Regions from separate parts of the Jejuibacter sp. L23 genome, predicted to be linked through region 4. Evidence: predicted binding sites of a transcription regulator. Region 4 holds the regulator's gene; each other region holds the start of a gene.
The links. Region 4 encodes PurR, which represses purine synthesis genes. Its sites were predicted from a motif close to CANGCAAACGTTTGCNTG; they were not measured.
Positions count from the first base shown of each region.

Region 1: a site for PurR is predicted at 1,225-1,242, ahead of purT (formate-dependent phosphoribosylglycinamide formyltransferase). Genes of this name have one in related genera too.
Region 2: a site for PurR is predicted at 4,043-4,060, ahead of serA (phosphoglycerate dehydrogenase). Genes of this name have one in related genera too.
Region 3: a site for PurR is predicted at 2,574-2,591, ahead of purM (phosphoribosylformylglycinamidine cyclo-ligase). Genes of this name have one in related genera too.

Region 1 is NZ_CP138199.1:3,198,945-3,204,790, forward strand. It holds gene SCU88_RS15245 (DUF533 domain-containing protein) at 1-679, opposite strand, end outside; gene SCU88_RS15250 (YebG family protein) at 841-1,152, opposite strand; gene purT (formate-dependent phosphoribosylglycinamide formyltransferase) at 1,277-2,458, shown strand; gene SCU88_RS15260 (bifunctional 4-hydroxy-2-oxoglutarate aldolase/2-dehydro-3-deoxy-phosphogluconate aldolase) at 2,496-3,137, opposite strand; gene edd (phosphogluconate dehydratase) at 3,190-5,001, opposite strand; gene zwf (glucose-6-phosphate dehydrogenase) at 5,238-5,846, opposite strand, start outside.
Region 2 is NZ_CP138199.1:4,331,147-4,336,992, reverse strand. It holds gene mscS (small-conductance mechanosensitive channel MscS) at 1-473, shown strand, start outside; gene argO (arginine exporter ArgO) at 617-1,252, shown strand; gene SCU88_RS20735 (oxidative stress defense protein) at 1,385-2,116, shown strand; gene argP (DNA-binding transcriptional regulator ArgP) at 2,165-3,055, opposite strand; gene rpiA (ribose-5-phosphate isomerase RpiA) at 3,202-3,861, shown strand; gene serA (phosphoglycerate dehydrogenase) at 4,151-5,389, shown strand; gene SCU88_RS20715 (PACE efflux transporter) at 5,435-5,846, opposite strand, start outside.
Region 3 is NZ_CP138199.1:3,873,573-3,879,418, reverse strand. It holds gene ppk1 (polyphosphate kinase 1) at 1-699, opposite strand, end outside; gene purN (phosphoribosylglycinamide formyltransferase) at 847-1,488, opposite strand; gene purM (phosphoribosylformylglycinamidine cyclo-ligase) at 1,488-2,525, opposite strand; gene upp (uracil phosphoribosyltransferase) at 2,767-3,393, shown strand; gene uraA (uracil permease) at 3,468-4,763, shown strand; gene SCU88_RS18500 (DnaA inactivator Hda) at 4,870-5,571, shown strand; gene arsC (arsenate reductase (glutaredoxin)) at 5,578-5,846, opposite strand, start outside.
Region 4 is NZ_CP138199.1:2,335,292-2,341,137, forward strand. It holds gene cfa (cyclopropane fatty acyl phospholipid synthase) at 1-509, opposite strand, end outside; gene punC (purine nucleoside transporter PunC) at 825-2,009, opposite strand; gene punR (DNA-binding transcriptional activator PunR) at 2,129-3,040, shown strand; gene purR (HTH-type transcriptional repressor PurR) at 3,076-4,101, opposite strand; gene SCU88_RS10765 (YnhF family membrane protein) at 4,402-4,491, shown strand; gene SCU88_RS10770 (MFS transporter) at 4,683-5,846, shown strand, end outside.

The DNA of each region.
Region 1 (5,846 bases), 860 kb from region 4:
CAGGAAGCTGGCGCTTCTGAGCCTGGATATCCTGCTCGATGCCGTCGCGCACGTCCTGGGGGATCTGTAGCGCATCACCCAGCGCATTGAGGTAACTGCGCTCCATAAAGTGGTCGATGTCGATGGCAGCACAGCTCAGAAAATAGAGTTCCAGCGCCTCTTCTTCATTGCGAACCCCCTGAGCCAGACGTTGAGGATCCAAAGGCTGTTCAATGGCGCGCTGCACCAGAGCGCGCCCTTCCTGTTCAATGCCCGCCTCCTGAAGCTGCTGCTCAATGACCTGACGCTCTTGATCATCGATATGTCCGTCACTTTTAGCGGCAAAGACCAGCGCCAGTACCAGACGTTCCGCGCGCTCATCCAGCGGCGATGCCTGATTCGCCAGCGCAGGCTGTACCGGCTGCGCCTGCTGCTGCGGCTGCTGGGTTTCGCTCATACGTTGCTTGTACTTGTTCCACAGCACGCTGCCAGCCACGGCGCCACCACCAACCAGTAACGCGCTGCCGCCGTATTTGGTCAATAGCTTGCGCGACGATTTGCTGGCCACCAGCAGCCCCGCCAGACCGCCCAGCGCGCCCGGTACCAGTAACTTACTTAATCCCTGCTCCTGCTTGCCTGCACTTCCCTGCTGCCCACTCTGGCCCAGCATTGACTGCAGTTGATTTAACCAGTTAGCCATGCAAATACCCCTGTAATGATCTATTCATGCACTTTGCAGGGTAAGTGACTCAGTGTCAGGAAGTGTCGGGAAACGCAAAAAAAGCAAAATGGCCCTAAAGGGCCGTCAGGTTGATGACAAAGAGGGAAAAACGTGGTTTTTCCCTCTTTGTGGTTAAAGGCTCAGGCCGCTTTGTGCTTCGCGCGCGCTTTGGGCGCCGCCTTCTCTTCCTGCTCTGGTGTTGTCACAGCCTTTGGCTGGGGCCGCTTGCCGGTCTTAATCAGGGTGGAGAGCGTCTCTTTATGCTCCGCCAGCCACAGACCTAATGCCTCGCGCTGAGATTCGTCCAGCTCCACTGGTCCCTCTTCCAGCCACTCTTCGAACGACTCCGCCAGATCTAACATTTTATCCCAGGAGTCTGCCTCCTTTTTGCTGGCAAAAGACATCTTTTCCTCACCTTTGCGTACAACAACATATTTAGTTTCAACCGCCATCGGTTTTACTCCGGGTATACTGGATTTTTAATCAGTATACCAGACCCGGCGTTTTGGCTAAACTACGTCGCCGACGCAAACGTTTTCGTAGCTGTTGTTGTATTTTTTGACCGGGGAAATCACTATGTCTGTACTGGGAACCGCACTGCGCCCTTCCGCCACGCGCGTGATGCTGCTGGGCGCCGGAGAGCTGGGAAAAGAGGTGGCCATTGAGTGCCAGCGTCTCGGGTTGGAGGTCATCGCCGTCGATCGCTATGCCGACGCCCCCGCCATGCACGTAGCACACCGCAGCCACGTCGTGAATATGCTGGATGCAGAGCAAATTAAGGCCCTGGTGGCCAAAGAGCGCCCGGACTACATTGTGCCGGAGATCGAAGCCATCGCCACCGACGCGCTGATAGCGCTGGAAAGCGCAGGCACGCATGTGGTGCCCTGCGCCCGCGCCACGCAGCTCACAATGAACCGGGAAGGTATTCGCCGTCTGGCGGCCGAAACGCTGGCGCTCCCAACCTCCAGCTACCGCTTCGCCGACGACCTGGCAGGTTTCCGTCAGGCGGTTGAAGAGATCGGCCTGCCCTGCATCATTAAGCCGGTGATGAGCTCATCCGGTAAGGGACAAAGCCTGATCCGCAGCGCCGGACAGATTGAACAGGCCTGGCACTACGCCCAACAGGGCGGCCGCGCGGGTAAAGGTCGGGTTATCGTTGAAGGGGTGGTTAACTTCGACTTCGAGATTACCCTGCTGACCATCAGCGCCGTAGATGGCCTGCACTTTTGCGACCCCATCGGCCATCGTCAGCAGGACGGCGACTACCGCGAATCCTGGCAGCCCCAGCGGATGAGCGACCGGGCGCTGGCGCAGGCCCGTGACGTGGCGGGCAAGGTGGTTACCGCCCTGGGCGGCCACGGCCTGTTTGGCGTGGAGCTGTTCGTCTGCGGCGATGAGGTCATATTCAGCGAAGTCTCGCCGCGTCCCCACGATACCGGCATGGTCACCCTGCTCTCTCAGGATCTGTCAGAATTCGCGCTGCACGTGCGCGCATTCCTCGGCCTGCCAATAGGCGCGATTCGTCAATACGGACCGGCGGCCTCTGCGGTTATTTTACCGGAGCTAACCAGCCAGGATCTGCGTTTCAACGGCGTGGAAAACGCCTGTGGCGCCGGGTTACAGCTACGCCTGTTCGGCAAACCGGAAATCGCGGGAACCCGCCGTCTTGGCGTGGTACTGACGACCGGAGAATCCACGGAAGATGCCGTCAGTCGGGCCAGAGCGGCCGCGGACGCGGTAGTGGTTCAGGGGGAATAAATTAAGCGGCCCTCTCCGAACGGAGAGGGCCGGAAGATTACTGCTTCGCGCCTTCCACAGCTTCACGCGCAATCTGGGTGATGCGTGCGTAGTCGCCAGACTCCAGGGCATCGCCCGGTACCAGCCACGAACCGCCGATGCACAGCACGCTCGGCAGCGCCAGGTAGTCGCGATAGTTAGCCGGAGAGATACCGCCAGTCGGGCAGAAACGCACCTGGGAGAACGGACCTGCGATAGCCTGCAGCGCCTTCACGCCGCCGTTCGCTTCGGCCGGAAAGAATTTAAACTCACGCAGACCGTAGTCCATGCCCAGCATCAGTTCGGAAACGGTGCTAATGCCCGGGATCAGCGGGATGGACCCTTCGGTCGCCGCTTTCAGCAGCGGCTCGGTCAGACCCGGGCTGATGGCGAACTGCGCACCCGCCTCGGTCACTTCGGCCAGCTGCTGCGGGTTGATAACGGTGCCCGCCCCCACGATGGCTTCCGGAACTTCCTTCGCAATCAGACGGATCGCTTCCATCGCACACTCGGTACGCAGAGTCACTTCCAGAACGCGAACGCCACCGGCGACCAGCGCTTTGGCCATCGGTACCGCATGCTCCAGTTTTTTGACAACGATGACCGGTACTACCGGACCGCTCTTCAGGATCTGTTCCGCACTCGTTTTCCAGTTATTCATCAGAAAATCTCTCCCGTGAAGGTTAATCTGTCTTCCCCGCAATGCGCGGGATTTAAAAGGTAATACAGGTGGCTCCCTGCTCTGCGCCGGACAGTTTTTCACGCAGCGCGCCAAACAGTTCGCGCCCGGTACCAACGCGCATGGCGCTAAGATCCGGATGTTCAGGGGTGCGCTCAGCCAGTTCGCTATCATCCACCAGCAGCATCAGCTCGCCGGTCTGGCCGTTGACCCGAATCATGTCGCCTTCGCGGACCTTCGCCAGCAGCCCGCCGTCGTATGCTTCCGGCGTGACATGGATAGCGGAAGGAACCTTACCCGAGGCGCCAGACAGGCGTCCGTCGGTCACCAGCGCAATTTTGAAACCGCGGTCCAATAATACACCAAGTGGCGGCATGAGTTTATGTAATTCTGGCATTCCGTTCGCTTTCGGCCCCTGATGACGCACCACCACCACGCAGTCGCGATCCAGTTTGCCAGCTTCGAAAGCCGGTACCACATCGTGCTGACTCTCGAAAATCACCGCCGGAGCTTCAATCACCTGATTATCCAGCGGTACCGCAGAGGTCTTCATTACGGCACGGCCCAGGTTACCGCTCAGCACTTTGGTACCGCCGTGATGGGAGAAGGGTTGATCAAAGGTGGCGATAACCTCCGGATCCAACGAGTTTTCAGCCCCTTCACGCCAGTCCAGCTTACCGTTATTCAGCCACGGCTCCATGGTGTAGTGGTTCAGACCGCGACCTGCCACGGTGTTGACATCTTCATGCAGCAGACCGCCTTTCAGCAGTTCGCGCATCAGTACCGGTACCCCGCCCGCAGCCTGGAAGTGGTTGATATCCGCCGGGCCGTTAGGGTAAAGACGTGCCAGCAGCGGAACCACATCGGAAAGCTCAGAGAAATCGTCCCAGTTAATGATTATGCCGGCGGCGCGCGCCATGGCCACCAGGTGCATGGTGTGATTGGTGGATCCGCCGGTCGCCAGCAAAGCCACCATGCCGTTGACCACCACCTTTTCATCAATCATTTTACCCAGCGGCATCCAGTCGTTGCCGTTGCCGGTCATACGCGTCACCTGCTGAGCCGCCGCTGCGGTCAGCGCGTCGCGCAGCGGCGCGTCCGGCTGAATAAAGGAAGAGCCCGGCAGTTGCATCCCCATAAACTCCACCACCATCTGGTTGGTGTTGGCGGTGCCGTAGAAGGTACAGGTGCCAGGCGCGTGATAGGAGGCGGCCTCGGCATCCAGCAGCGCTGCACGATCTGCTTTACCTTCGGCATACAGCTGACGGATACGGACCTTCTCTTTATTTGGCAAACCACTGGCCATAGGGCCGGAGGGGATGAATACCGACGGCAGATGACCGAAGGAGAGCGCGGCCATGGTCAGACCGGGGACGATTTTATCGCAGACTCCCAGGAACAGCGCGCCATCGAACATATTGTGGGACAGCCCAACGGCCGCGGACATGGCGATCACTTCACGGCTCAGCAGCGACAGCTCCATGCCGTCCTGCCCCTGAGTCACGCCATCGCACATTGCCGGAACGCCACCGGCCACCTGCCCTACCGCACCCACTTCATGCAGCGCCTGACGAATTTTATTCGGGTAGTTCTCATAGGGCTGATGTGCGGACAGCATGTCGTTGTAGGCGGTGATAATGGCGATATCGTTGTGCAGCATGCTTTTCAGAGAAGCTTTATCCCCCGGCTGGCAAGCCGCGAAACCATGTGCCAGGTTACCGCAGGCTAGCTGGGAGCGACGGACGGTGTTGCTCTTCGCTTGTTCAATGCGGGCCAGGTAGGCTTCCCGGGTCGGGCGCGAACGCTCGATGATGCGATTTGTTACGCGTAACATTGTCGGGTTCATAAAGGGTCCTCATTATCTGTGTCGCCGTCAGGCGGCTGGTACGGAGTATAAGAAACAGTGGTGACGCTTACTTATCTCTTCTCTCCCGCACCACCAGTGGCAAAATCGCTTCAGCTAGTGTAATGAAAAAAGCCCCGTCGGTGAATCCGGACGGGGCTTTAAAACAAAAAAATTTTCAACTCTGCTGAGTCAGATCATGTTACCGGTAAAATAACCCTATGACACGATCGTGATAATCAGGACTCGAACTCATTCCAGGAGCGGCCATCGCGGGTGATCATCGCCACCGAGGCCACTGGCCCCCATGTGCCCGCCTGATACGGTTTGGGCGCATCGTTGTCCGCCGCCCAGGCTTCGGTAATGGAATCCACCCATTTCCATGCCTCTTCCACTTCATCGCGACGTACGAACAGCGCCTGAATGCCGCGCATGGTCTCCAGCAGCAGCCTTTCATAGGCATCCGCCAGATGGGTCTGGTTGAAGGTTTCGGAATAGCTCAGATCCAGCTTGGTGGTCTGAAGATTGTGCTTATGATCCAGCCCCGGCACCTTATTCAGAACCTGGATATCCACCCCTTCATCCGGTTGCAGGCGAATGGTCAGCTTATTCTGAGGCAGTTCCTGCCAGGACTCCTTAAACAGGTTCAGGGCCGGGTTCTTGAAGTAGACCACCACTTCCGAACACTTGGTCGGCAGACGCTTACCGGTACGCAGATAGAACGGCACGCCGGACCAGCGCCAGTTATCAATATCTACCCGAATGGCGACGAAGGTTTCGGTATTGCTGCTCTTATTCGCCCCCTCTTCGTCCAGATACCCCGGCACTTTTTTACCCTGAGCAAAGCC
Region 2 (5,846 bases), 2.0 Mb from region 4:
TCCGCACCGGCGAATTCGTCGATATCAGCGGCCAGTCCGGCACCGTGCTGAACGTGCAGATTTTCTCTACTACCATCCGCACCCTGGATGGCAAAATAGTGGTGATTCCAAACGGCAATATTATCAGCGGCAATATCGTGAACTATTCACGCGAGCCGGTACGCCGTAACGAATTTATTATTCAGGTCTCTTACGATGCCGATATTGATGAGGTAAAACGCCTGCTCAATGAGCTTATCCAGGCTGACGATCGCATGCTGAAGGATCATGATATCGTGGTGCGTCTGAATGAACTGAGTGCCTCTTCGGTCAACTTTGTGGTGCGTGCCTGGAGTCGCAGCAGCGAACTGATGCCGGTTTACTGGGATTTCCTGGAAAACGTGAAGCGCACCTTTGATGCCAACGGTATCAGCTTCCCGTATCCGCAGATGGATGTTCATCTGAATCAGGTGAAGCCTGCGGAAAAAGCATAATTTTTATGGCCGGCCAGTGCGCCGGCTTTTTTATCCCCTCCTGTATTAGCCCATCTTATCGTTGATTAAAATTATCCATTTCCTCTAATAATTCTGCGGTATTACACTCTGCCGACAATGATAAAGAGTGGAGTTGTATTGCTATGTTATCCTGGTATTTTCAGGGGCTTATATTAGGTTCAGCCATGATTTTGCCATTGGGACCGCAAAATGCGCTGGTGCTGAACCAGGGCATTCGCCGCCAGTATCACCTGATGGTGGCGACGCTGTGCGCCTTAAGTGACCTGGCGCTGATTGGCGCCGGTATTTTTGGCGGCAGCGCGCTGCTGTCTCAGTCACCCTGGTTGATGGCGCTGGTGACCTGGGGCGGCGTGGCCTTTCTGTTCTGGTACGGATGGGGGGCCTTTAGGGTCGCTATGAGCCCGGATGTGGCACTGACCAGTGAGGAGACTCGCAAGCAGGGAAGAGTGCGGATTATCATCAGTATGCTGGCGGCCACCTGGCTTAATCCTCATGTCTATCTGGATACCTTTGTGGTGTTGGGAAGCCTTGGCAGCCAGCTGGAAGCAGAGCCAAAGCGCTGGTTTGCTATCGGGACTATCAGCGCCTCTTTCCTGTGGTTCTTCGGTCTGGCGCTTATGGCCAGTATGCTGGCTCCCCGGTTGCGTACCGCTTTGGCCCAGCGCATTATTAATGGCGGCGTGGCGCTGGTGATGGTCGTTATCGGCCTGCGTCTGGCAGGCGAAGGCATTGATTTGCTGAAAACGCTGGCAGGCTAACCCCGGCGCCGTCGATAAACTACACTAAAGGCCGGATATCGTGATTTTTCAGGCGAAAAGCACTTGCAAGGCAGCAGCGATTTCGGCTGAATGGCAGGCATCATTTGTGGAATGAGGAACGGAGGAATGACAGTGAAGTTTAAAGTATTAGCATTAGCGGCTGTGTTAGGGCTGAGCGGCGTGGCCGCGCAGGCAAACGAGTTGCCGAATGGGCCGCATATCGTCACTTCTGGCACCGCCAGCGTCGATGCCGTTCCCGACATCGCCACCCTGACCATTGAGGTGAGTGTTTCATCGAAAGAGGCCGCTACCGCCAAGAAGCAGGCCGACGATCGCGTTGCCCAGTATCTGGGTTTTCTGCAGAAGAACGGCGTAGAGAAGAAAGATATCAGCTCCGCGAATCTGCGCACTCAGCCGGAATATGATTATCTGAAGGACGGCAAGTCTCAGCTTAAGGGCTACCGCGCCGTACGTTCGGTCGAAGTGACGCTGCGCCAGTTGGATAAGCTGAACGAACTGCTGGACGGTGCGCTGAAGGCCGGCCTTAATGAAATCCGTTCGGTCTCTCTGGGTGTAGCGCATCCGGAAGAGTACAAAGAAAAAGCGCGTAAGGCGGCGATCGACGATGCCTTACGTCAGGCTCGTAGTCTGGCTCAGGGCTTCGACAGCAAGCTGGGGCCGGTCTATAGCGTTCGCTACCACGTGGCTAACTATCGCCCAACGCCGATGGTGCGGATGATGAAAGCCGAAGCGGCGGCGCCGGTATCGGCGCAGGAAACCTACGATCAGCAGACCATTCAGTTTGACGATCAGGTGGATGTGGTATTCCAGTTGCAGCCGCAGGGTGGGGCGCAGCAGCAGTAACTTCCCCCTGGCCCTGACCTTCTCCCCAATGGGGAGAGGGTCAAAGGGTTAATCCTGGCGTAGTACCTTATGACCGAATGCCACCAGGGCATCGGTCACTTTGCGCATCATCCGGCTTTCTGGCGCGAAGCGGTGCCAGTAAAGCATCCGGCGCTGATACAGACCCGGGGTCAGGTCAATCAGCTCGCCATTTTCCAGCTCTCTCTCAATCTGAAGATGCGGAATCATACAGCAGGTGGTGCCCTGACGCGCCAGTTGAACGAAGGCTTCCGATGAGTTCACAATATGACAGGGCACGCTGCCTGGCGGCAGATCGAAGTTCTGCTGCAGGAAGGCCTGATGCATATCGTCGAGGTGATCGAAAGCCACCGCGGGCGCTTTAAGCAGCGCTGAACGGGTGACGCCATTGGGAAAATAGCGTTCGGCGAACGCCTTTGAACCGACGAACAGATAGTCCAGTGCGCCCAGTTTATCCACCAGGCAGCTCGGCAGCGCCTGGGACTGAATACTGACTGCGCCGACCACTTCACCGCGGCGCAGGCGCTCCTGAGTGCGGGTTTCGTCTTCGACCTGAAGATTCAGACGAATAGGGGAGTCGGCCAGCACTTCCGAAAGCGCAGGCAGCAGCCAGGTCGCCAGACTGTCGGCGTTCACCGCCAGCGAAAGCAGCAGCGGCGTGGAGCCGGATTCATCTCCAAGCCACTCCTCTTCCAGTAGTTCCACCTGGCGCAGCAGCGCCAGCAGCTTTTGCCCCTGTTCGGTAGGGCGCGGCGGAACGGTTCGTACCAGAAGCGGTTGCCCGAACATATTCTCCAGCTGCTTGATGCGCTGTGACACCGCAGACTGGGTGATGCACAGCTTCTGCGCGGCGCGCTCAAAACCCCGCTCGCGTATGACCGCATCCAGTGCCTGTAATGTCCTGTAGTCCGGGCGTTTCATTGTTGTGTTGTACTCCTGTTTTTATCGTGCCCAGCACTATGACACAATTTCGGTCTTGATCCAGTATTGGATCGCCGTCGGGCTGCCCACTTTTGTGTCGTCATGCACTATAATGCCGACATCTTTCACGAACAGGCATAACCATCATGACGCAGGATGAACTGAAAAAAGCGGTCGGCTGGGCCGCTCTCCAGTACGTACAACCGGGAACTATTGTGGGCGTTGGCACCGGCTCCACCGCCGCTCATTTTATCGATGCGCTGGGTACCATGAAGCACCAGATAGAAGGCGCGGTATCAAGTTCAGACGCCTCAACGGAAAAGCTTAAAGGGCTGGGCATTCCGGTGTTCGATCTCAACAATGTGGACTCCCTGGGGATCTACGTGGATGGCGCAGATGAGATTAACGACCAGATGCAGATGATCAAGGGCGGCGGCGCTGCGCTGACGCGCGAAAAGATCATCGCCTCCGTGGCGCAGAAGTTTATCTGTATCGCGGATAGCTCCAAGCAGGTGCCGATTCTGGGTAACTTTCCGCTGCCGGTAGAGGTTATTCCTATGGCACGCAGCTGCGTGGCGCGTCAGCTGGTGAAGCTGGGGGGGCGCCCGGAGTACCGCCAGGGCGTGATGACCGATAACGGTAACGTGATTCTTGATGTGCATGGCCTGGAGATTTTGGACCCCGTGGCGCTGGAAGATGCTATTAACGCCATTCCCGGCGTAGTGACTGTGGGACTGTTTGCACGTCGTGGCGCCGATGTGGCATTGATTGGTAGCGAAGATGGCGTAAAAACAATCGTAAAATAAACGCCGCTTTTTGCCTGAGCCGGGGCGGATGATGCCCCGGTTTGCCAGAAATTTTTTACACCGCTTTTTTAGTGACATATGTCACATATTTTTCCCATCTCCCGCATTTGTTCTGTAACATTTCTATCACACAACGTTTTGTTCTGCTTTTGCATCATCATGACTTTTCTTAAATAAAGACCACGCAAACGTTCATATTGCCGGGACCGCTATTTTTGATATGTTGACAGAAGGCGAGCTTATGTTCGGTCGTTAAGACACAGCATCTACAACAAGACAGGGTCGGGAAATGGCAAAAGTATCACTGGAGAAAGAGAAAATTAAATTCCTGCTGGTGGAAGGCGTGCATCAGAAAGCGCTGGATAACCTGCGGGCCGCGGGTTACACCAACATTGAATATCACAAAGGGGCGCTGGATAGCGATGCGCTGAAAGCGTCGATCCGCGATGCCCACTTCATTGGAATCCGATCCCGTACTCAACTGACCGAAGAGATCTTCGCTGCGGCCGAGAAGCTGGTAGCGGTAGGCTGTTTCTGTATCGGCACCAACCAGGTGGATCTGGATGCGGCGGCCCGCCGCGGTGTGCCGGTGTTCAACGCGCCGTTCTCCAATACGCGCTCGGTCGCTGAGCTGGTGATTGGCGAACTGTTGCTGCTGCTGCGCGGCGTACCGGCAGCGAATGCCAAAGCGCATCGCGGCGTCTGGAACAAGCAGGCGGCGGGCTGTTTTGAAGCGCGCGGTAAAAAGCTGGGCATTATCGGTTATGGCCACATCGGCACCCAACTGGGCATACTGGCGGAATCGCTGGGTATGCACGTTTATTTCTACGATATCGAAAGCAAACTGCCGCTGGGCAACGCCACTCAGGTACAGCATCTTTCCGATCTGCTGAATATGAGCGATGTGGTGAGCCTGCACGTGCCGGAAAATGCCAGCACTAAAGATATGATTGGCGAACATGAGCTGGCGCTGATGAAGCCGGGCTCGCTGCTGATCAACGCCTCACGCGGCACCGTAGTGGATATCCCGGCGCTGTGCGATGCGCTTTCCCGTAAGCACCTGGCCGGTGCGGCCATTGACGTTTTCCCGACCGAGCCTGCGACCAACAGCGATCCCTTCCTGTCGCCGCTGTGCGAGTTCGACAATGTGCTGCTGACGCCGCACATCGGCGGCTCCACCCAGGAAGCGCAGGAGAATATCGGCCTGGAAGTGGCCGGTAAGCTGGCTAAGTACTCCGATAACGGATCCACCCTTTCGGCGGTGAACTTCCCGGAAGTTTCCCTGCCGCATCATGGCGCGACCGTGAGCCGTCTGCTGCATATTCATGAAAACCGCCCCGGGGTGCTGACAGCCATTAACCAGATCTTTGCCGCCGAAGGCATTAATATCTCAGCCCAGTATCTGCAGACCACGCCGCATATGGGTTATGTGGTTATCGATATCGATGCGCCGGAAGCGGTGGCGGAAAATGCCCTGCTGGCCATGAAGGCGATTCCGGGCACTATCCGCGCGCGACTGCTCTACTAATTTGCGTCGTCAGTAACAAAGGCCTCTTCGGAGGCCTTTTGCTATTTATCGGGCCGCGCTTTCTGTTTCCGGTTGTGCCGAGGCCGGTACGCCGAACAGCTTATCGAACGCCCAGTTATAGATGAAGGTATAGCAGGGGATGATGGCGATCAGCGCCATATCCAGCAGGAAGGCTTGCACCAGGGTAATCCCCATCCACCAGGCGATCAGCGGGATCAGGAACACCACCAGCGTTAACTGAAAACCTACCGCGTGCAAAATACGCCGCTTTACGGTGCGGGTACGCGAATCCTGGCGGCTTTCCCACCACTCAAACAGCGTATTCCAGATGAAATTCCAGCATACGGCGATGGTGGTAATAATCACCGATAGCGGGCCGGTGGTGGTGGGGGCGGTGCCGGAAAGCAGCGCCAGTCCCAGAGCGGAGATTGTCATTCCAATCAGTTCATAGGCGGTG
Region 3 (5,846 bases), 1.5 Mb from region 4:
ATATTCGGCGTCGCGGGTCATCTTCATGGAGTAGGCGTTCAGCGTGTCGTAGTCGAAGAAGCCGCTAAAGATCTCATCCAGGCAGTAGCGCATGATGTTATCCAGCAGAATCATCGGCTTACGCCGACGCGGCGCTTCCGGCGGCAGGTTGACGAAGCGCGGCACTTTATCGGAGGGGATCTCCAGCAACGCATACTTAATCTCTGAACCGCGAATGATCTCCACCGTCAGGTAGGTGTAGTCATCCTTCAGGAACTGCACCAGATCGGTTTCCCGGGTAATCAGGATCGGCGTAATGTGCGGGCGCAGATAGTGTTTGAAGTAGTGACGCAGCCAGTTTTGCTGGTTGGCAGAAAGCTGACGTTCGTTAATCAGGAAGATCTGGTTACGCGCCATCTCCAATAACAGATCGTTATACAGCCCATCGAACTCCTGATCGGCTTTGAGCACCCGGTTCTGGATTCTGGTTAACAGATGGCGGGAGTTGGAGTGGGTACCCTGAACCTTGTTAATCAGGATCCGCCGTTTCAGTTCAGCGAAGCGTACCTTGTAAAATTCATCCAGGTTATTGGAATAGATGCCCAGAAAACGCATGCGCTCAATGAGCGGATTTGATTTGTCCGCCGCTTCCTGAAGTACGCGTTCGTTGAACGATAACCAGCTTAGCTCTTTTTCAATGTACAGCTTTTCCTGACCCATGCGACTCACACTCCGTTTGGTTGGTTCCCGTTTCCGGACGTGGAAAATCCGTCTCGGCGCTTATTATGGCGAGCAATATCCGGGTATGTCCAACGCCAGGCAGAAGTATCAGACAAGACTCTCCTTCCCGGGAGGGAAGGAGAGTGGTTATTCGTCGGCGGCGTAGCCCCGGGAAGGCAGGGGCTGGTCGTCCAGCCAGGCGGCATTATCGCGCATAGCCAGACGGCCATCCATAAACCAGCCGATCACCAGCGGGTAGATGGCGTGCTCCTGGTGCTGAACCCGGGCGATAACGGTCTCTTCGTCGTCGCCTTCAAAGATGGGCACGTTGGCCTGGAGGATCACCGGACCGCCGTCCAGCTCTTCGGTGACGAAGTGTACCGAAGTGCCGTGTTCGCGATCGCCGTTTTCCAGCGCCTGGCGGTGGGTATGCAGGCCGGGATATTTCGGCAGTAGGGAAGGGTGGATATTGAGCAGGCGACCACGATAATGGGCCACAAAAGCCGGGCTAAGAATACGCATATAGCCCGCCAGTACCACCAGATCGGGCGCGTGCTCATCAATCTGCGCCATTAGCGCATGATCATAGGCTTCACGATCCGGATAGTCGCCAGGTGAGAGCGCAAACGCGGCGATACCTGCCGCGCGAGCGCGCTCAAGACCGTAAGCATCGGCCTTATTGCTAAATACCGCCTCAATGGTGCCATCAATCCGTCGTTGCTGGCAGGCATCGATAATCGCCTGCAGATTGCTTCCACTGCCAGAAATAAGCACCACAATCTTTTTCATTACCCAATAACCACGCGTTGTTCAGAGTCAGAGGCCCTGATAATACCGATTTTCCACGCCTTTTCACCCTCTGCATTAAGCAGAGCGATGGCTTTTTCGGCTTCGTCAGGCGCCAGGGCGATGACCATGCCCACCCCGCAGTTAAAGGTGCGATACATTTCGTGCTGGCTGACGTTACCCGCCTGCTGAAGCCAGTCGAACACCGTCGGCCACTGCCAGCTGGATTCATCGATAACGGCCTGGGTATTATCCGGCAGAACGCGCGGAATGTTTTCCCAGAAGCCGCCGCCGGTCAGGTGGGCGACGGCGTGAACGTCGCACTGTTCGATAAGCTTAAGCACCGATTTCACGTAGATGCGGGTCGGCGCCAGCAGATGGTCCGCCAGCGGCTGGCCGTCGAGCTGGGTAGTGAGCGGGTCGCAGCCGCTGACTTCGACAATCTTACGCACCAGCGAGTAACCGTTAGAGTGCGGGCCGCTGGATCCCAGGGCGATCAGCACGTCGCCGTCGGCCACTTTGGTTCCGTCAATAATCTCTGATTTCTCTACCACGCCGACGCAGAAACCGGCCACGTCATAATCTTCGCCGTGGTACATGCCGGGCATTTCAGCGGTTTCCCCCCCGACCAGCGCACAGCCAGCCTGCAGACAACCTTCGGCGATGCCGCCGACGACGCTTGCTGCGGTATCTACGTCCAGCTTGCCCGTCGCATAGTAATCAAGGAAGAACAGCGGCTCTGCCCCCTGAACCACCAGGTCATTGACGCACATGGCTACCAGATCGATGCCGATAGTGTCATGACGTTTCAGATCCATCGCCAGTCGCAGCTTGGTGCCAACGCCATCGGTGCCGGAAACCAGCACCGGCTCGCGGTATTTCTGCGGCAGGGCGCACAGTGCACCAAAGCCGCCAAGCCCCCCCATCACTTCCGGGCGGCGGGTTTTCTTCACCACTCCTTTAATTCGGTCGACCAGTGCATTGCCCGCATCGATATCAACACCGGCGTCTTTATAGCTGAGAGAGGTTTTATCGGTCATAAAAAAGGTTCCAGCGCGGTAGAAAAAATCGCGGTGATTCTAACAGTCCAGGCAAACGTTTGCGAGCCCTTCCGGTAATGAAAAACGCGCTAAGGAAGCAGGGCGCTGAAACAGGGCTCTGCTCTATACTGATCCGGAATCGATTGATCCCGATCGTGCGCCTTAGTGATGGCGCAGCGGCAAAAAAGCGGTATAATCCGGCGATTTTTTTTATGGCTGACGCATTTTGGGGAGATAGAGCATGAAGATTGTGGAAGTGAAACACCCACTCGTGAAACACAAACTGGGTCTGATGCGTGATGTGGACATCAGCACTAAACGTTTTCGTGAGCTCGCCTCGGAAGTCGGAAGCCTGCTGACTTATGAAGCCACTGCCGCTCTGGAAACCGAAACGGTGACTATCGAAGGCTGGAACGGCCCGGTGGAAATAGAACAGATCAAAGGTAAAAAGATAACTGTAGTGCCGATTCTGCGTGCCGGTCTTGGCATGATGGACGGGGTGCTGGAAAACGTACCCAGCGCGCGCATCAGCGTGGTAGGCGTTTACCGCGATGAAGAGACCCTGGAGCCGGTGCCTTACTTCCAGAAACTGGCCTCGCATATCGACGAGCGTATGGCGCTGGTGGTGGACCCGATGCTGGCGACCGGTGGCTCGATGATCGCCACTATCGACCTGCTGAAAAAAGCGGGCTGCCACAATATTAAGGTGCTGGTGCTGGTAGCGGCGCCGGAAGGTCTGGCTGCGCTGGAGAAAGTACACCCGGACGTAGAGGTTTACACCGCCTCTATCGATCAGGGACTCAACGAACACGGATACATTATTCCGGGCCTCGGCGACGCCGGGGACAAGATATTTGGTACTAAATAATTTATTCAGCCGACTTTAACAGTCGGCTTTTTTTTGGATTTTCTTTCTTCGTTTATCACACAGAGGATATTGCTATGACGCGCCGTGCTATCGGGGTGAGTGAAAGACCGCCGCTGTTACAGACGCTCCCACTCAGTCTACAGCATTTGTTCGCCATGTTCGGCTCCACCGTACTGGTGCCGATTATGTTCCATATCAATCCGGCAACGGTCCTGCTATTCAACGGCATCGGCACGCTGTTGTATCTGATTATCTGTAAAGGGAAGATCCCTGCTTATCTGGGCTCCAGCTTTGCCTTTATTTCACCGGTACTGCTGCTGTTGCCGCTGGGCTATGAACTGGCGCTGGGCGGCTTTATCGCCTGTGGCGCGCTGTTCTGCCTGGTGGCGCTGATTGTGAAGAAGGCGGGCACCGGCTGGTTGGATGTGATGTTCCCGCCTGCGGCGATGGGGGCCATTGTGGCGGTGATCGGCCTGGAGCTGGCGGGCGTTGCCGCCAATATGGCGGGCATGCTGCCTGCTGACGGTCAGTCAGTGGACGGCACCACGCTTTCCATTGCGATGGTAACCCTGGGCGTCACGGTCTTTAGTTCGGTTCTCTTCCGCGGTTTCCTGGCGATTATCCCGATTCTGATCGGCGTGCTGGTGGGCTATGCCTTCTCCTTCTGTATGGGCGTGGTGGACATTACGCCGATCCGTGAAGCTCACTGGTTTGCGCTGCCGACCTTCTATACCCCGAAATTCGAGTGGTTTGCCGTGCTGACAATTCTGCCCGCGGCGCTGGTGGTGATTGCCGAGCACGTCGGCCATCTGGTGGTGACCGGAAACATCGTGCGCAAGGATCTGGTGCGCGATCCGGGCCTGCACCGTTCGATGTTTGCCAACGGTTTTTCCACCATGTTCTCCGGTTTCTTTGGCTCGACGCCGAATACCACCTACGGCGAGAACATCGGCGTTATGGCGATCACTAAGGTGTACAGCACCTGGGTGATCGGCGGTGCGGCTATCCTGGCGATTCTGCTCTCCTGCATCGGTAAACTGGCGGCGGCGATCCAGATTATCCCGGTACCGGTCATGGGCGGGGTCTCCCTGCTGCTTTACGGGGTGATTGGCGCTTCCGGTATTCGGGTGCTGATTGAATCTAAAGTGGACTTCAGCAAGGCTCAGAACCTGATCCTGACTTCGGTCATTCTGATTATCGGCGTTAGCGGCGCTAAGATTCACATCGGCGCCGCTGAGCTGAAAGGCATGGCGCTGGCGACCGTGGTGGGTATCGCCCTGAGCCTGATCTTCAAGGTGATTAGCATTCTGCGCCCGGAAGAGACGGTACTGGAGGCGGACGACGACGAACAACAGGCTCCGCACGCTTGATCCTTGTGCAAGCTGGCCCGCCGCTTGCGCGGGCCAGCTTCAACCCTTTCGCTAAACTGTGGTAAACTTCCTCGCGATTTTTTCGCAAGTTCTGGTTGAGGTCCCTCTGAACACACCGGCTCAGCTCTCTTTGCCGCTCTATCTTCCTGACGACGAGACGTTCGCCAGTTTCTGGCCGGGCGATAATCCTGCCTTGCTCGCTGCGCTACAGAACGTTTTGCATCAGGAACACAGCGGTTACATTTACTTCTGGTCCCGGGAAGGAGGAGGCCGCAGCCATCTGCTGCACGCCGCCTGTGCCGAGCTTTCCCTGCGTGGCGAAGCGGTGGGGTATGTCCCGCTGGATAAGCGGACCTGGTTTGTGCCTGACGTACTGGAAGGGATGGAGCAACTGTCGCTGGTCTGCATCGATAATATTGAATGCATCGCCGGGGATGAGTTGTGGGAGATGGCGATCTTTAACCTCTATAATCGCATTCTGGAGTCCGGCAACACCCGGCTGCTGATCACCGGCGATCGCCCGCCGCGCCAGCTTAATCTGCAACTGGCGGATCTGGCATCGCGCCTGGACTGGGGGCAGATCTACCGGCTGCAACCGCTTTCTGATAACGACAAGCTTCAGGCACTGCAGCTGCGCGCCCGGCAGCGCGGTTTTGAACTGCCGGAAGACGTGGGGCGTTTTCTGCTCAAAAGGCTGGATCGCGAAATGCGTACGCTGTTTATGACGCTCGATCAGCTTGACCACGCTTCGATTACCGCGCAGCGCAAGCTGACCATTCCGTTCGTGAAAGAGATTCTTAATCTGTAACCGTTATCAGGCCAGCAGTTCCAGTACCTGTTCCGGCGGTCGACCAATGCGCGCTTTATCGCCCTTAACCACAATGGGGCGTTCGATAAGCTTCGGATTCTCCACCATGGCCTGAATCAGCTGCGCCTCGCTAAGAGAGGCGTCGCCCAGATTCAGCGTCTTGTACAGATCCTCTTTCTGACGCATCAGACTGCGGGCGCTTTCGAATTCCAGCATGTTCAGTAGCTTACTGATGGTGGCTGCATCCGGCGGCGTTTCCAGATAGAGCACGATTT
Region 4 (5,846 bases):
TTCATACCGGGGGCGAGCTGTAACTTTTCGCAGATCATCTTCAGCTTGGCCTGTTGAGCGTCCACCAGGTTGTCGGCCTCTTTCCAGTAACCGCAGGAGTATTGCATCCAGGGATCCAGCATCCGGCTAAACAGATCGTTGCCGAGATCGTAATGCTCTTTGCCGACGATCCACGCCCGTTTCTTGCTTTGCAGGTTGACCAGGCGGGCGGCGGCGATGCGCAACGTATCCTTAAGGTGGTGCGGCAGCTGATTTTCCAGGCCAGCGCGCAGAACTTTGGTAAAAAAGACATCGAGTCTGTCGCATTCCCACCAGCCGTCCATGTAACTTTCGCCCAGACCCAGCGAGCCTTCCTGTAATACACGCTTGAAGAAGTCGGGATTCTTAACCTGAATATCGCCCGGAGTGGCGCCATTTATGTTGATACCGGCCCGTCCGAGCATTTCACTGGCGATGCGATACCACTCGCTGTCAGTGACGCTGGTTTCTTCTATACACGATGAACTCATAGCCTTCTCCATCACCTATGTGCGATCGGGTCCATTACAGCACTCACGCTATCAGAAAAAGCGTAGTCGCTATTTTGGCCTTGTGAGAATTCTCACGGAAAATCCGAGCGTCTGATAACCGACGTGAATAAAGAAAGGAGAAGTCTTCCTTGTAAGACCCTCAAACAAGAGAAAACGGGGGCAGGGTGCTCCCGTTAATACATAATATTTATGGTATTTATCCAGAGCTGTTTTTCAGTATATGCCTCTGATAAAAGTGATTCAATAAAAAATTGTTAGCGCCCTAATTAGAGGCGATTCTCATTATCCAGCCCGTTATTTTACCTGGCGTGAGGGGTGCCATTGCTGGTGCGAAACGCGCTGCATCAGGTAACCTGCCAGCGCCAGCACCACGGTTCCCATCATCACTCCGGTGGTGGTGAGCAGCGGTTGTTCAACGCCCCAGGAGACCAGCAGACTGGCCAGAAAGCACAGACCGAGCTGCAGGGTATTTTGCAGCGCGGCGGCGCGACCGGCATCTCCCGGAAAAGGCAGCAGGGCCGCCGAAACGACGATGGGATAGATAGCACCGTTCACGAGCGCCATCAGGCAGAAGGGGATCAGCAACAGGGTCAGGGTTGCGTGGCCGGAAAGCGCCACGCCCCAGGTTGCCAGTACGCTCAGGGCATAGAGGCCCAGTAGCCAGGGCAGCAGCAGTTCGCCACCCCAGCGCGACAGGGCGCTGCGACAGCCGTAACCACCAATCAGAAAGGCGATGGTTTGAGGGACGTAGCTCAGGCCGGTGGCGCCTGGCCCGTAGCCCAGCTCGCGTAGCAGGAACGGCGAGCCGGTCAGCCAGGCAAAGAAGCTGGCGGAGCAGGCGGCATAGATCATGACGTTGCCGCGATAGCTGCGGCAGCGCAGCAGCATCAGGAACCCGGTTTTCGCCACCTCGCTGTGCGGTTTGGGACGCTGCGGCGCCATACGCAATGCGGGGGCCATCAGTAGCAGGGTAATGATAAACAGTGCGAGGAAGATGGCCTGCCATTCGAAATGCACCAGCAGCCAGCTACCCAGCAGAGGCGCCAGCGCTGGCGAAAGCGCGACCAGTGGCATAATAGAGGCGAAAACCCGTTTTGCCTGCGGGCCGGGATAGCGATCGGCGACCAGCGCCTGCCAGCTTACGGTGGCGGCACAGACCCCAACCGCCTGAATAAAGCGCAGTGCCAACATCATGGTCGCGCTCTTGACCCACAGCATTCCCAGACAGCCGAAGGCGAACAGCGCCAGCCCCGCCAGTAGTATCGGACGGCGGCCAAAACGGTCCGACAGCGGTCCCCAGATCAGCTGCGCCAGCGCGAAACCTGCCAGAAACAGGCTCAGACTGGCGCTAATAGCGCCAGGGCTGGTGTTCAGACTCTGCTGCATGGCGGAAAACGCCGGCAAATACATATCGGTGGCCAGAAAGCCGATAATGCTCAGACCGGCCAGCCAGACCATAAATCCTTTTCCAGGTTGCATGATTTCTCTCTAAGATCTTTTTTGGGTGAATGCAGGGAATGGGCGCAGTGTAAGGAGTGCATCATTGCTTGTGAAACGCTAATATTTGCCTGTTGCATTCAAATTTTTTGCAGGCAGATATGTGGTCGGAATACTCACTGGAAGTGGTGGATGCTGTTGCCCGCAACGGCAGCTTTAGTTCGGCAGCCCAGGAGCTGCACCGGGTGCCTTCGGCGGTCAGTTATACGGTACGTCAGTTAGAGGCGTGGCTGGCGGTTCCGCTGTTCGTGCGCCGCCATCGAGATGTCGAACTGACGGAGGCCGGGGCCTTTTTTCTGCGCGAAGGACGGGAGGTTATCAAAAAAATGCTCTCCACCCGTCAGCGCTGCCAGCAGATTGCCAACGGCTGGCGCGGGCAGCTCTCCATCGCCGTGGATAACATCGTTAAACCGGCGCGTACCCGCCAACTGGTGCTGGATTTCTACCGCCATTTCCCCGATGTGGAGCTGCGGGTTTCTCGTGAAGTGTTTAACGGCGTATGGGACGCGCTGGAGGACGGGCGCGTAGAGCTGGCGATCGGCGCCACCCGGGCAGTACCGGTTGGTGGCCGTTACGCCTTTCGGGATATGGGGATGCTGCGCTGGCATTGCGTGGTGGCGTCCGGTCATCCGCTGGCGGTAGCGGAGGGGGCGCTGGATGATGAACGACTGCGACGCTGGCCGTCGCTGGTCCTGGAAGATACCTCGCGCTCACTCCCCAAGCGTACGACCTGGCTGCTGGATAACCAGCGGCGCATGGTGGTGCCGGACTGGGAGACGGCAAGAGAGTGCCTGGATGCCGGGCTCTGTGTCGGCATGGTACCAGCCCACGTTGCGCAACCGCGGATAAAAAGCGGTCAGTGGGTAGCGCTGGCTCTGGAGAATCGCTTTCCTGATGCCGCCTGCTGTCTGAGCTGGCGCCAGAACGAAGACTCACCGGTGCTGGGCTGGCTGCTGGATTATCTGGGGGATAGCGAAACGCTGAATGCGGAGTGGCTGAAGGAGCCCGGTTGAGCGGGCTCCCCTGTGCCTGGCGGCGATAGTGGTACTTAGCGGCGATAGTCGCGGAACGGGCCATCGGCCACCGAGCGGCGCTCAATCAGGCGCGGGTGAACCTCCAGGGTGCGGGACTGCTCGCGCTTATTGACGATACGGTCAATCAGCATATTAAAGGCGGTCTCCCCCAGTGAGTCCTTGGGCTGGTGGATGGTGGTCAGCGCCGGGGTAAAGTAGCGGGAGTTGCGCACGTTATCGTAGCCGATAATCGAAATATCCTGGGGCACCCGCAGCCCCATTTCATCGGCGGCACACAGGGCGCCCATCGCCATCACATCGCCGCCGCAGAATACTGCCGTGGGGCGCTGGGCGGCAGACAGAATCTGTTGCATGGCGCGGTAGCCGGATTCCGGCTCGAAGTCTCCCTGCACCACCCACTTTTCATTCAGTTTGATGCGCGCTTCTTCCAGCGCCTTCTTAAAGCCTGCCAGACGGCCCGCGCCGGTATTGCGGTGCGGGGAGCCGGGAATCGCGCCGATATCACGATGGCCGCGTTCAATCAGGTAGCGTCCCGCCATATAGCCGCCTTCGAAGGCGTTATCGATGACCGAGTCGGTGAAATCAGCTTTCGCTTCGCCCCAGTCCATGACCACCATTGGGATATGGCGGTACTCTTCGAGCATCGCCAGTAGCGGTTCCGGATATTCCGAGCACATTACCAGCAGGCCGTCGACGCGTTTCTGAGCCATCATCGACAGGTAGGCGCGCTGTTTCTCCTGGTTATTCCAGGCGTTGCCCAGCACCAGGGTATAGCCCTTATCAAAGCAGCTTTTCTCTATGGCTTCGATAATTTCCGCAAAGTAGGGGGCCTCACTGCTGGTGGCCAGCAGCCCGATGGTTTTAGTGTGATTCACTTTCAGGCTGCGGGCTACGGCGCTGGGCGAGTAGTGCAGCTCTTTGATGGCGGCCCATACCGCATTACGGGTCTCTTCCGCGACAAAGCGGGTTTTATTGATAACATGCGACACCGTAGTGGTGGAGACGTTTGCCCGCTTTGCCACATCTTTGATTGTTGCCATCAGTCGTCACTCCCGGCCATTTCCTGGTCTCCTTGAATACCGGCCGGTTAATCGTTTGCCTGGACTTATCCCGGGGCGCAACTTTTCAGGTTGCAGGTATGTCGGGGAAGCGACACTGGACGGGAGGAGGGCATTACCGGACGGCGTAAAAACACGTTAGCCGGGGATTTTGTCCTATCTTTGCTAAAAGTGGAAGAGGAAATCTGCATTCAGGGCCACTTGATACAGGATTTTCAGGGTCGTTTGTGGGAAAATGAATCAGTCATTACGCTAATATGGAAAAAAGCACAGGAGAAAATCATGAGTACCGAACTGAAATACTCGCTGGTCACCACTATTATCGCGCTCGGCGTGATTGTGTGCGGCGCACTGACTGCCGTACTGCATTAATCCCCGACCCGGATGCGCGTCGTTGCGTATCCGGGCCTTTCTATTATTGCTATTTGCGCAACAGCCTTTTGCTTTTAACACGTCTTTAACTTTCCCCCGCAGACTGTCATTATTCTCCGCCTGACGATTTCCGGCAGCAGTGAGTTCCGCCCTGGCGGAAGCTGTCTCCCGAATTTACCGGAGAAATAACAATGAAATTTAATTTCCCCTTACTGGCGCTGGCCATTGGGGCATTTGGTATAGGAACAACAGAATTTTCGCCCATGGGGCTGCTGCCCGTTATCGCCGATGGGGTGGGTGTCTCCATCCCCGTGGCCGGTATGCTGATCAGCGCTTATGCGATTGGCGTTATGGTGGGAGCGCCGTTGATGACGCTGCTGCTGTCACATCGTGCCAGACGCAGCGCGCTGCTGTTTCTGATGGGAATCTTTATTGTCGGTAATGTGCTGTCGGCGCTGGCGCCCAGCTATGGTTGGCTTCTGGCCTCCCGGATTATCACCAGCCTTAACCATGGTGCCTTCTTCGGGCTGGGTTCGGTAGTGGCGGCGAGTCTGGTCCCTAAAGAGAAGCAGGCCAGCGCGGTCGCCACCATGTTTATGGGGCTGACCATCGCCAATATCGGCGGCGTGCCAGCGGCAACCTGGCTGGGTAGCGCCATTGGCTGGCGTATGTCCTTCCTGGCCACCGCCGGTCTTGGCGTGGTGGCGATGTTAAGCCTGTGGCTGTCGCTGCCTGCGGGCGGCGCGGGCGATCGTCCGGACGTGAAGCGCGAGCTGGGGGTACTGATGCGCCCTCAGGTACTGATGGCGCTGCTGACCACGGTTCTGGGGGCGGGGGCGATGTTTACGCTTTATACCTATATTTCGCCAGTGTTGCAGCGGGTGACTCATGCTTCGCCGGGTTTTATTACCGGTATGCTGGTGCTGGTTGGGCTGGGTTTTTCACTGGGCAACTATCTTGGCGGCCGTTTTGCCGATCGCTCGGTCAACGGCACCCTGAAAGGGTTTTTACTGCTGCTGACCGTGATTATGGTTACGATCCCCTGGCTGGCGCGTAGTGAAGTCGGTGCCGCCATCGCCATGGTGGTCTGGGGGGCAGCGACCTTCGCCGTGGTTCCGCCACTGCAGATGCGGGTGATGCGAGTGGCCCATGAGGCGCCAGGGCTCTCGTCGTCGGTCAATATCGGCGCCTTTAACCTTGGTAATGCGCTGGGGGCTGCGGCGGGCGGGGCGGTGATCTCCGGTGGCCTGGGATATAGCTTCGTGCCGGTCATGGGGGGCATTATCGCCGCGCTGGGGCTGCTGCTGGTGCTGTTCTCATCGCGCAAAGCGCCGCATCAGACGCTGGCGGCGGAT